DNA from 4 places in the Pseudomonas sp. 43A genome. Region 1 is predicted to be linked to each of the others. Evidence: predicted binding sites of a transcription regulator. Region 1 holds the regulator's gene; each other region holds the start of a gene.
The links. Region 1 encodes FliA, which starts transcription of late flagellar genes. Its sites were predicted from a motif close to CTAAAGTTTNNNNNNNNNNNGCCGNTAA; they were not measured.
Positions count from the first base shown of each region.

Region 2: a site for FliA is predicted at 939-966, ahead of HUW52_RS16400 (methyl-accepting chemotaxis protein). Genes of this name have one in related genera too.
Region 3: a site for FliA is predicted at 1,934-1,961, ahead of HUW52_RS08750 (methyl-accepting chemotaxis protein). Genes of this name have one in related genera too.
Region 4: a site for FliA is predicted at 1,864-1,891, ahead of HUW52_RS02960 (methyl-accepting chemotaxis protein). Genes of this name have one in related genera too.

Region 1 covers NZ_CP054880.1:5,287,453-5,290,563, forward strand. Annotated here, with positions in the region: gene HUW52_RS23100 (protein phosphatase CheZ) at 1-538, opposite strand, end outside; gene HUW52_RS23105 (chemotaxis response regulator CheY) at 557-928, opposite strand; gene fliA (RNA polymerase sigma factor FliA) at 1,095-1,835, opposite strand; gene fleN (flagellar synthesis regulator FleN) at 1,832-2,662, opposite strand; gene flhF (flagellar biosynthesis protein FlhF) at 2,779-3,111, opposite strand, start outside.
Region 2 covers NZ_CP054880.1:3,735,866-3,738,976, reverse strand. Annotated here, with positions in the region: gene HUW52_RS16405 (undecaprenyl-diphosphate phosphatase) at 1-788, opposite strand, end outside; gene HUW52_RS16400 (methyl-accepting chemotaxis protein) at 1,094-2,728, shown strand; gene pnuC (nicotinamide riboside transporter PnuC) at 2,977-3,111, shown strand, end outside.
Region 3 covers NZ_CP054880.1:1,983,573-1,986,683, reverse strand. Annotated here, with positions in the region: gene HUW52_RS08755 (hypothetical protein) at 1-86, opposite strand, end outside; gene HUW52_RS08750 (methyl-accepting chemotaxis protein) at 197-1,819, opposite strand; gene HUW52_RS08745 (transporter) at 2,097-3,111, shown strand, end outside.
Region 4 covers NZ_CP054880.1:678,670-681,780, forward strand. Annotated here, with positions in the region: gene HUW52_RS02960 (methyl-accepting chemotaxis protein) at 1-1,788, opposite strand, end outside; gene HUW52_RS02965 (hypothetical protein) at 2,071-2,325, shown strand; gene HUW52_RS02970 (lipocalin family protein) at 2,356-2,925, shown strand; gene HUW52_RS02975 (formimidoylglutamate deiminase) at 3,045-3,111, opposite strand, start outside.

The sequences.
Region 1 (3,111 bases):
CGGTCAGGTCCTGGTAATCCTGGGCCAGCAGGATGTCGTTGAGATTGCTCGACACCGCACGGTTGTCCGTGCTGCTGCGTGACAGAAAACCGTCAACCCGGCGCGCCAGTTCACGGAACTCTTCAGCCCCGACCTCGCGACGCATGAAGCGACCCCAATCGGCGCTCAACGTCTGGGCTTCGTCAGCCAGACTGTTGACCACCGGCGTGGCGCTTTCCACCAGATCCATGGTGCGGTTGGCCGCGGCTTCTGTCAGCTTGACCACATAGCCCAGGCGTTCGGTGGCGTCGGTGATTTGCGACACTTCCTCGGCCTGCGGCATGTTCGGGTCGATCTGGAAGTTGACGATCGCACTGTGCAATTCACGTGTGAGCTTGCCCACTTCCTGGTACAGGCCACGGTCACGGGTCTGATTGAGCTCATGGATCAGTTGCACAGCGTCGCCGAACCTGCCTTTTTCAAGGCTTTCGACCAGTTCGACCGCGTGTTTTTTCAGGGTCGACTCGAAATCGCCCTGTGAAGATTCGTTATGCTCCATAGCTCCCCCGCGCGTTCATCAGCCGATGCGTTCGAAAATCTTCTCGATTTTGTCTTTCAACGCCTGAGCCGTGAAAGGTTTGACTACGTAGCCGTTTACACCGGCCTGAGCGGCTTCAATGATCTGCTCGCGCTTGGCTTCTGCAGTCACCATCAGCACGGGCAGGTGCTTGAGTTTTTCATCGGCACGCACGTGGCGCAGCAGGTCGATACCGGTCATGCCCGGCATGTTCCAGTCCGTTACCAGAAAGTCGATGCTTCCGCTGTTGAGCACTGGAATGGCAGTCACGCCATCGTCAGCCTCGACGGTGTTGGTGAACCCAAGATCACGCAGCAGGTTCTTGATGATCCGCCGCATCGTTGAGAAGTCATCAACGATGAGGATTTTCATGTCTTTGTTCAATTCGACCTCCAAGCAGTCTTAAACGCGCCCAGCACCTGGACGCGCCACTTCAATCAATCGGCGCAGCACTCGAAGACTGTCTGGAGCACAACAGAGCAAGACCGGTGCCGTTCATCACCGCACCAGCCTCGTTCGCAGTGTCCCCACACTGCCTTCAGCGCGCTCGCCACTCCCCCAAACGCCCCCGCAAACGGGCCGCGCACTGGCTGTGTAACTGGCTGACCCGCGATTCACTGACGCCAAGGACTTCACCGATCTCCTTGAGGTTCAGCTCTTCGTCGTAGTACAGCGCCAACACCAGTCGCTCACGCTCCGGCAAATTGGCAATCGCGTCCGCCAACGCGGCCTGGAAACGTTCATCTTCCAGATCGCGTGACGGCTCAAGATGAGCACTCGCGCCATCCTCGTGCAGCCCTTCGTGTTCGCCGTCCTGCAACAGGTCGTCGAAACTGAACAGGCGGCTGCCCAAGGTGTCATTCAAAATCCCGTAGTAATCGTCGAGACTCAATTGGAGTTCGGCTGCAACCTCGTGATCTTTAGCGTCACGGCCGGTTTTAGCTTCAATTGAGCGAATTGCGTCGCTGACCATACGGGTATTGCGGTGAACCGAGCGTGGCGCCCAGTCCCCTTTGCGCACTTCGTCGAGCATCGCGCCGCGGATTCGTATGCCCGCGTATGTTTCGAAACTGGCGCCTTTGCTGGCGTCATATTTGGTCGAGACTTCGAGCAGGCCGATCATCCCGGCCTGGATCAGGTCTTCGACCTGCACACTGGCCGGCAAGCGCGCCAGCAAGTGATAGGCAATGCGTTTGACCAGCGGCGCGTAACGCTCGATCAGCTCGTACTGAGCGTCGCGTGCCGACTTCTTGTAGTAGTTCATACCGCTAGCGGTCATAGCACGGGCCCTGCCGTTTGCTGCACGAGGCGCTCGACGAAAAACTCAAGGTGGCCACGCGGGTTGGCGGGCAGCGGCCAGGTGTCGACCTTCTGCGCGATCGCCTTGAACGCCAGTGCGCACTTGGAACGCGGAAAGGCTTCGTACACCGCGCGCTGCTTCTGCACCGCTTTACGCACGCTTTCGTCGTAAGGCACGGCGCCGACGTATTGTAGAGCGACGTCAAGGAAGCGATCCGTGACCTTGGTCAACTTGGCGAACAGGTTGCGCCCTTCTTGCGGGCTCTGCGCCATGTTGGCCAGAACGCGGAAACGGTTCATGCCGTAATCGCGGTTGAGCAGTTTGATCAGCGCGTAGGCGTCAGTGATCGAGGTTGGCTCGTCGCAGACCACCAGCAACACTTCCTGGGCTGCACGTACAAAACTGACTACCGAGTCACCAATACCCGCAGCGGTGTCGATCACCAACACGTCGAGATTGTCGCCGATGTCGCTGAACGCCTGAATCAGGCCGGCATGTTGCGCCGGGCTCAGGTGAACCATGCTCTGTGTGCCGGACGCGGCCGGGACGATACGAATGCCGCCGGGGCCTTGCAACAGCACGTCGCGCAATTCGCAACGGCCTTCGATCACGTCGGCCAGTGTGCGTTTAGGGGTCAGACCCAACAAAACGTCGACGTTCGCCAGTCCCAGATCGGCGTCCAGCAGCATGACCCGACGGCCAAGCTCTGCCAGCGCCAGAGACAAGTTCACTGACACGTTAGTCTTGCCGACGCCACCTTTGCCGCCGGTCACCGCGATCACCTGTACGGGATGCATGCTGCCCATGTTATTTCTTTACCTTGTCTTGCATAGACGGAGGCCACATTACTGGCTGCGCGTTCACAACCGGAACAATGCATGGCAGACCATCGATGTAGGTACAAAAACTGTTCATGAATACCTCAGCCTACCTGCTTGGTCGGGCTGTGATAGATATCAGCGAACATGTCAGCCATGGCTTCTTCGCTGGGTTCTTCCTGCATTTGCACGCTGACGGCGCGGCTGACCAGTTGATGACGGCGCGGCAGATGCAGATCATCCGGAATCCGTGGGCCATCGGTCAGGTACGCGACCGGCAATTCATGACTGATCGCCAGGCTCAACACTTCGCCAAGGCTGGCCGTTTCATCCAGTTTAGTCAGGATGCAGCCGGCAAGCCCGCAACGCTTGTAACTGTGATAAGCGGCGGTTAGAACCTGTTTCTGGCTGGTGGTTGCCAAGACCAGATAATTTTT
Region 2 (3,111 bases), 1.6 Mb from region 1:
GTCGCCAGAATGACCAGACCAAACACGATCCGATACCAGGCGAACGCCGCGTAGCTGTGGCTGGCGATGAACTTGAGCAAGCCGCGCACGGCGATCATGGCGAAGATGAACGCGGTGACGAAACCGATGGCAAACACCGGAAAGTCCGCCGGCACAAACAGGTGGCGATACTTGTAGCCCGAGTAGACCGCCGCACCGACCATGGTCGGCATCGCGAGAAAGAACGAAAACTCGGTGGCGGTCTTGCGCGACAGGCCGAACAGCAAGCCGCCAATGATCGTTGAGCCGGAACGCGAGGTGCCGGGAATCATCGCCAGACACTGCGCGAAGCCGACCTTAAGGGCGTCTTTCCAAGTGATCTCGTCAACCGTTTCTGCGTGCACTTCATGCTGACGCTTTTCCGCCCACAACATGATGATGCCGCCTACCACCAGCGCGGTCGCGACGGTAATCGGGTTGAACAGGTACTGGTGAATCAGGTCGGCAAAGATCACCCCCAACACCACCGCCGGTAAAAAAGCGATCAGCAGGTTGGCGGTAAAACGCCGGGCACTCGGCTGGGTCGGCAAACCGATGACCACGTCGAGAATCTTGCGCCGAAACTCCCAGACCACCGCGAGGATCGCGCCGAGCTGGATGATGATATTGAACGCCATGGCCCTTTCGCCGCCGAAATTCAGCAAGTCGGCAACAATGATCTGGTGTCCGGTACTGGAAATGGGCAAAAACTCCGTCAGCCCCTCTACAACTCCTAGTATCAGTGCCTGCAAGGCCGTCCAAAGATCCATCAATCCCCCAAAGAGCGATGCGCGCCGGCATGCCCCGATAGTATTTTTCTAGCGTTCACTGCGATCAGCGTAGCTGGTTATGGCTGTACCGATTCCGCGCGCACAGGATCCACACGAAACGGTCAAAATTCCGTGAAATATCAATTTGGATTCAGGTTTTCACGCGCGAGGCCGAAATCCTAACAGACAAGCCTTAATAGCGCTGCCGCGTTATACGACTTGGGTCGCGTATGCCCGCTCACGAAATCGTGGTTGGATGCTGGCGGTCGTTTATTACAAGAAAAAGAATCCGGAGTGACAGCGTTATGAACAGCTTGCGCAGTGTGTCGATCAGCCGACGCTTGTGGCTCATCTTGATTGTGGCGGTGGTCATGTTGCTGACCTTGGGCGTGTTGATGCTCAAGCAGATCCACGATGACCTGTATCACGCCAAGGCCCAGAAAACCCAGCACGTGGTGCAGACGGCCAGCGGCCTGCTGACCTATTACCACGACCTCGAAACCGCCGGAACCCTGAGCAAAGACGCCGCGCAGAAACAGGCGCTGACGGCAATTCGCGGCTTGCGCTACGACCAGAGCGACTACTTCTGGATCAACGACCTCACGCCCGTGATGGTCATGCACCCGACCAACCCGAAACTCGAAGGCCAGAACCTGTCGGCGATACGCGATCCGGACGGCTTTGCGGTGTTCAACGAAATGGTCGCCATCGCCAAGGCCAAAGGCGCCGGCATGGTCGACTACCGTTGGCCGAAACCCGGTGCCAGTGAGCCGGTGGCCAAGACTTCTTACGTCAAACTGTTCGAACCGTGGGGCTGGGTGCTCGGCTCCGGGGTTTACGTCGACGATGTGCAGGCGGAATTCCAGGGCCAAGTGATCAAGGCTACGGTCATCGGCCTGGTGATCGCCGTGATCATGGCGCTGTTGGTGATCCTCATCGCGCGCAGCATCGTCCGCCCATTGCAGGAAACCGTGAACGCCATGGCCAACATCGCCAGCGGCGAAAGCGACCTGACTCGTAGCCTCGATACCCACGGCAAGGATGAAGTGACTGAACTGGCGCATCACTTCAATGCATTTACCGCCAAACTGCGCCGGGTGATCGGAGACTTGCAGGTGTCGGCCAGTGCCCTTGGCCAGTCGTCCAGCGAACTGGGCAACGATGCTTCGCAGGCGCAGCAACGTAGCCAGCAGCAATCGCAGCAGATGGAACTGGTGGCCACGGCGATCAACGAAGTGACCTATGGCGTGCAGGACGTGGCGAAGAACGCCGAGCATGCCGCCGCCGAAATGCGTGACGCCGAAGCGCAGGCGCAACAGGGCCAGATCAATATCGATGGCAGCTTGCAACAGATCGACAAGCTGTCCGGGACCATTGATCAAGCGGTTGAAGTGATTCGCACCCTGGCGGCCGAAAGCACGCAGATCGGCAGTGTGCTGGAAGTGATCCGCTCGATTGCCGAGCAGACCAACCTGCTCGCCCTCAACGCAGCGATCGAAGCGGCGCGGGCCGGTGAGCAAGGTCGCGGCTTTGCCGTGGTGGCGGACGAAGTGCGCTTGTTGGCGCAGCGCACCCAGAAATCGACTGCGGAAATCCAGTCGATGATCGAACGCTTGCAGAACCATTCCGAAGCCGCCGTGAAGGTAATCGGCGACAGCAGCAAAGCGTCGCAATTGACCATCGAACAGGCGGGACTGGCCGGCGCCAGTCTGAATGCTATTGGCCAAGCGTTGCGCAATCTCAATGGTCTGAATGCGTCGATTGCCAGCGCCACCTTGCAGCAGGCGCATGTGGTCGAGGACATCAATCAGAACGTCACCCAAGCGGCCGGCCTCTCGCACAGTACGGCGATCGCGGCCGAACAGTCGAGCGCGGCCAGTCTGCGCCTTGGTCAATTGAGCGAGCAACTCAACGGCCTCCTGCGCCAGTTCCGCGTCTGACCCGTGTAACTGTGGTGAGCCCACCCCTCACCCCAGCCCTCTCCCCGAGGAGAGGGGGCTGACCGAGGTGTCTCAAGCTATACGTCGACCTGAAAAATCGAGTCGATTATGGATTCAACGCAGAAAGATCAGGTCGGCGTATCTCGAACATCCAACTCGGTCAGCCCCCTCTCCCACCGGGAGAGGGTGAGGGGTTTGGCCCAATGCAGTACAATCCGCCCCTTCTTTCTCTCCCCCAAGGAACCTCCATGTCCGGGCTTGAACTGTTTGCCGCCGCCCTCGGTGTGATCGCCGTGTGGCTGACGGTCAAACAGAATCCGTGGTGCTGGCCGATCGGGCTGGTCATGGTGCTGCTCTATAGCTGGATCTTCTTTGAAGTGAAG
Region 3 (3,111 bases), 3.3 Mb from region 1:
GTGTCGTCACCAACGTCACTGATCGACGTTTTGCTGGTGGGTGTGGTGACGGTCTGATTGATCGAAACAGAAGTGATGCTGACCATGGAAAGGCTCCAATGCCGGTTATAGATAACCGGTCATCGACCACGCCCGTACCGATTTGAGATCGACTGTGTACCGACTCGGTATCCGAACCGGTACACGTCCGATAGCGTCAGGCGCTCAAGCGAGCGGTGACTTCATTGAGTTGCCCGGACAGGCTATGCAGATTCTGGCTGGCGCTTTCGGTGCGCTGCACGTTGTCGAGGTTGGTGCTGGCAATCGACGTAATCTCGGTGAGGTTGCGCGAGATGTCCTCGGCCACCGAGGTCTGCTCTTCGGCAGCAGTAGCGATCTGACGGTTCATGTCGCGGATCGCTTCCACGGCGTGGGTGATGCGCTCCAGCATCGCGCCGGCCTGAGTCACCTGCTCAACGCTTTCTTCGCTGCGCGTCTGGCCGCTGTCGATGGCATGCGCCGCATCCACCGCACCGGTCTGCACGCTCTGAATGATCTGGTTGATCTCGATGATTGACTCAGCCGTACGTTGCGCGAGGTTGCGCACTTCATCGGCGACCACGGCAAAACCACGCCCGGCTTCACCGGCGCGCGCCGCTTCGATCGCAGCGTTGAGCGCCAGCAGGTTGGTCTGTTCGGCGATGCCGCGAATCACCTCCAGCACTTTGCCGATACGACCGCTGTCGGCTTCCAGACGACGGATCACCGTGGCGGTGTTGGCGATTTCGCCGCGCATCTGGGTGATCGAGTGGATGGTGCTCTGCATGACCTTTTCACCCTGTTGGGCGGACTGGTCGGCATCGTCGGCCGCACGTGCGGCGTCTGCGGCGTGACGCGCCACTTCCTGCGCGGTGGCGGACATTTCGTTCATCGCCGTGGCCACCTGATCGGTGCGGTTGAACTGCTCGTTGGTGCCGCCGGCCATGGTCGTGGCGATGGCGTTCAACTCGCCGCTGGCGCTGTCCAGATCCGACGCACTGCGTTGCAAACGGGTGAAGGTGTCGGCGAGGAAATCGCGCAGGGTGTTGGCCGCAGCGGCGAGATTGCCCAGTTCATCCTGACGGTCGCTGACCACACGCTCGGCGAGTTTGCCGCGACTCAACTGAGTGACGTAATCGATCAGTTTGCGGATCGGCTCGACCAGGTTGCGGTTGACCAGCCACAGGCTGAGCAGGCCGATCAACAGACCCGACACGAGCATCACCAGCAGCCCCAGCCACACGGTGCGATCGGCCTCGGCACTGATCAGCGCCGACTGCGCGGTGCCTTGCTTGCGCAACTCGGCGACCAGTTCGCTCATCTGATCACTGGCGGCACGGTCAACGCCTTTGACCGCCGCGTCACCTGCCGTCGGATCACCACCGGCAGCCACGTAGGCATCGCGGCCCTTCTGGTAGGCAGAACCGAGCTGACGATGCTCATCGCGCAGGCGTTCGATACGGTTTTTCAGGCTCGGCTCGAGGCCTTTCTGGCCAGCCAGTTCGCCGAGAATATTCTGCACATCGCGCTGACGATCTTCGAACTGGCCCCAGTACTTGGCCAGATCCGCCGGTTGCTTGCCGCGCAGCAGGACGTTTTTCCATTCCTGCACCTGCACCTTGAATTGCAGGTTGGCTTCATCGATCAGTTGTGAAGTGTGCAAGGGACCGGCGATCAACTGGCTGTAGCTTTGCACGCCGTTGGACAGGAAATGAAAACAGGCCAGCGCGATCAACAGCACCGCCAGCAGGCTGCCGCTCAGCAGGGCGAGAATTTGCGCTCTCAGGGATTTTTGCAGCATCGAAAGATACTCAGAACAAGGATGAGGCACGCCCGGTAAGGCGTGAAATTGTGCCGGACATCCATGTCGGCGAGCCTTGGCTCATGGCCAAGCGCGCGCAACGTAACCTAAGCGTGATCGGCGTACCAGAGCGCTTCTTGAAGAAATTCCGACCGTCGGTAAGTTGCTGATTTGACGTCACTTTGCTGTCACATAAACGTCATGTGACATTGCGATGATGCGGCTCAGTGAACCTGCCATTTGCGCGACCGACACACCCTCCTCGCAGCGAGCCTTCATGAACCACAGCCTCGATATCAGCCATCGCGATCCCGATCTGTTTGGCCTGCTCTACGGCTATCGCTTCCTCCCCGGCGAACGCGGTCGCGAAGTTGACTCGGCGACGGCATTGCGCTGTTTGCAGGACGACAGCGACAGTGGCGAATTCCTTTGGCTGCACCTCAATCTGGCGCATGCGGCGTGCGAGCGCTGGATGAAAAGTCATCTGCAATTGCCCGAAGAGTTTTTCGAGGCGCTGCACGAAGGCTCACGGTCGACGCGCATCGAGCATGTCGACTCGGCGTTGCTGGCGGTGGTCAACGACGTGGTGTTCAACCTCAGCAGCATGGTCTCCTCGGACGTGTCGACGCTGTGGGTCTGCGTGCGCAGCAAACTGATCGTCAGCGCGCGCCTGCAACCGCTGCACTCGGTGGATAAATTGCGCTCGTCAGTGAAGGCCGGCGAACGCTTTCGTTCGCCCTCGGAATTGCTCGTGCATCTGCTCCGTGATCAGGGCGAGGTGCTGACGCAGATCGTGCGCAAGACCAGCATGAGCGTTGATCAGGTCGAGGACGAATTGCTTTCCTCACGGCTGTCGACCAACCGTGCCGAACTCGGTGCCAACCGGCGGGTGCTGGTGCGTCTGCAACGGCTGTTGGCGCTGGAACCGGGTTCGTTGTTGCGTCTGCTCAACCGGCCGCCGCCGTGGTTGCAGAAGGAGGACGTCAAGGAGCTGCGCAAGTCCACCGAGGAGTTTGCGCTGATCATCAACGACCTCACTGCGCTGGGTGAGCGGATCAAACTGCTCCAGGAAGAGATCGCCGCCAACCTCAACGAACAGAGCAACCGCACGCTGTTCACCCTGACCGTGGTCACGGTGCTGGCGCTGCCAATCAACATCATTGCCGGTTTCTTCGGGATGAATGTGGGTGGCGTGCCGTTGTCGCAGGATCCGGAGGGGTTCTGGATATTGGTTGCGCTGGTGGCGACGTTTACCGTGATTGCCGGGCGTTGGGCGTTTCGTAAGCGCGGGG
Region 4 (3,111 bases), 2.2 Mb from region 1:
CAGCGTGTTGATCTCGTTGATATCGACATTGAGCGACTCGACCACCGCCGTCTGCTCTTCAGTCGCCGTCGCTACCGACTGGTTCATCCCGTCGATCTCGCCAATGCGCTGAGTCACGCTGCCCAACCGTTCGCCGGCCTGGTTGGCGATGCCGACGCTGCTTTCGCTCTCACGCTGGCTCTCGGTCATGATGTTGACCGCCTGGCGTGCGCCGACTTGCAGCTCTTCGATCATCTTCTGCACTTGCTGCGCCGAATCCTGAGTGCGGTGCGCCAAGTTGCGCACTTCGTCCGCGACCACCGCGAAACCACGACCGGCTTCACCGGCGCGCGCCGCTTCGATTGCGGCGTTGAGCGCGAGCAGGTTGGTTTGCTGGGAAATGCTGGTGATCACTTCGAGAATCTGGCCGATGTTCACCGTGTTGCTGTTCAGGGTTTCGATGTTGCCGCAGGAATCGCTGATCTTCGCCGACAGCTGCTGCATGGCCTGGATGGTTTTATCCACCACCTGCTGACCGTCGACCGCAAGGCTGCGCGCATCGCTGGAATGCTGCGAGGCGAGGGCGGCGTTCTGGGCGATTTCCTGTGCGGCGGCGCCGAGTTGGTTGATCGCCGCGGCCACGCTGTTGGTACGCGAGGCTTGCTGATCGGAGTTGTACATCGACGAGTTCGATGCCGCGACCACGCGCAGGGCGACTTCGTTGACCTGGCCGGTGGCCGAGGACACTTCGCGGATCGAGGTGTGGATACGCTCGACGAAACGGTTGAACGAGGTGCCCAGTGCGCCGAACTCGTCGTTGCCGTGGATCACCAGACGTTTGGTCAGGTCGCCTTCACCTTCGGCGATGTCGTGCATCGCGCGGCCCATGGTCAGCAGCGGCTGCATCAGCACGCGGATGAGCATGCCGAGCAGGGCGATGATGATCACCACGGCAATGACCATGGCGATCAGCGCCGAGGTGCGGAACTCGCTGAGCATCGAGAACGCGGTGTCTTTATCGAGCACCAGTGCCACGTACCAGTCAGCCGACGGCACGCCGTTGATGTGGGTGAAGGAGATCAGTTGGGTCTTGCCGTTGAACTCGACTTCTTTCAGGCCCGGGCTGACTTTAGGTGCGCCGTTCGGATAGGCCTCGGCGAGGGTCTTGAGCACCAGTTTGCTGTCCGGGTGAATCAGGATCTTGCCCTCGCTGCTGACGATGAACGCGTGGCCGTGGCCGCCGAAGTTCAGCGAATTGATGATCGCGCTGACGCTGGTCAGGTCGATGTCGGCACCGGCGACGCCGAGCATCTGCCCTTGGCGCTGTACTGGTGTGGCAACGGTGATCACCAGTTTGCCCGACGACGCGGCGATGTACGGTTCGGTGACGATGGTCTGCTGCGCGCTGTTCGCCGCTTTGTACCAACCACGGGCGCGCGGATCGTAATCCGGGGCGCGGTTGCCGGCCGGCACCGAGAACATCACGCCGTCAGCGCCGCCGAAATAGCTGAGCTGGAAATTGCCGGTGTAGGCGGGCAGGTCGATGATGCGTTTCAGACTGGCCGGAGCGTTGCCGTCGACCGCGACTTGCTGCGACAGCGATTGCAGCAATTGAATGCGGCTTTCCAGCCAGGTCTGGATGTTGCTGGTGGTCAGACTGCCCAGTTCCTGCATCGAGGCTTCGGTGCTCGTGCTCAGGGCTTCGCGCTGTCGATAGTCGTTGAAGAAAATGAAACAGGCGAACGCAACGGCCACCACAAGGGCGGCAGCCAACAAAATCTTGTGGCTGAATTTCATGTTTCTGGTCATCGAATGAACTACCGCGAAGGGGCTGGTCAAGAAAGGGCGGCAATTTGCCACACTCGGGGGCTTTGCGCTGCTCTTATTTCGACCGCGATGCGCCAAAGATTAGGCGTCTTTGGCGAAATGCGACGAAATGCTCAATAGCCCTACAAAGTGTCTGATTTATCGGCAAATGCCAGACGGGCGGGCTAATAAATAGCCATTCCCCCACGGAACCAGATGAGGGTTTTCTCTTCTAAGCTTCTGGTTGGCACCATGCCATCCCCCCCTCGTTCCAGGAGTTACACCATGTCGCTGCGATCTATCGCCCTTCTGACGTTTTGCGTGCTGCTGGCCGCATGCAGCAAGGTCAATCAGGAAAACTATTCGAAGCTCTCGGCCGGCATGGCCAAGGCCGAAGTCGAGACCCTGCTGGGCAAACCGACTGATTGCTCGGGCGCGCTCGGTATGTCCAGTTGCACCTGGGGCGACAAGAACAGCTTTATCAGCGTGCAGTACGCCGGTGACAAAGTGCTGATGTTTTCCGGCCAAGGCCTGAAGTAAACCGGGGCTTCGCGCCCACGGAGAAGAAAAATGAAGCGGTTATTGCTGATCCTTTTTGCCGGCCTGGTACTGGCCGGCTGCGCCACTTCCGGCGTAGACCCGTTGGCGCCGAAAACCGTCAACAGCGTCAATCTCAAGCGCTATCAAGGTACCTGGTACGAGCTGGCGCGCTTGCCGATGTACTTCCAGCGCAATTGCGCGCAATCCGAAGCCCATTACACCCTCAAGCCTGACGGCAATGTCGCGGTGCTCAATCGCTGCCTGACTCCGCAATGGCAGTGGGAAGAGGCCAAGGGCACGGCTTATCCACAGGTGCCTGGCAAGACCGACAAGCTTTGGGTCGAATTCGATACCTGGTTTTCACGCCTGATTCCGGGTGTGGCGAAAGGCGAATACTGGGTGTTGTACGTCAGCGATGACTACAAGACCGCCATCGTCGGCGACCCGAGTCGCAAGTACATGTGGTTGCTTTCACGCACACCGACCGTCAACGGGGTGGTGCGCGAAGAGCTGCTGAGCAAGGCGCGTCAGCAGGGCTATGACACCACACGTTTGATCTGGCGGGCGTCGGATCGGCAGATGGCCAAGACCTCGAACTAAAGAACACCGCCAACCCCCTGTAGGAGTGAGCCTGCTCGCGATAGCGTTGTGTCAGAGCACAAATAAGTGACTGACACACTGCTATCGCGAGCAGGCTCACTCCTACATGTGGTTATGCGTCAGCCGAGGAGGTCGCGCAGGACTTGGGTAAAGGCGCGAGCACTGTCCTCTTCCCCTGCATGCCGG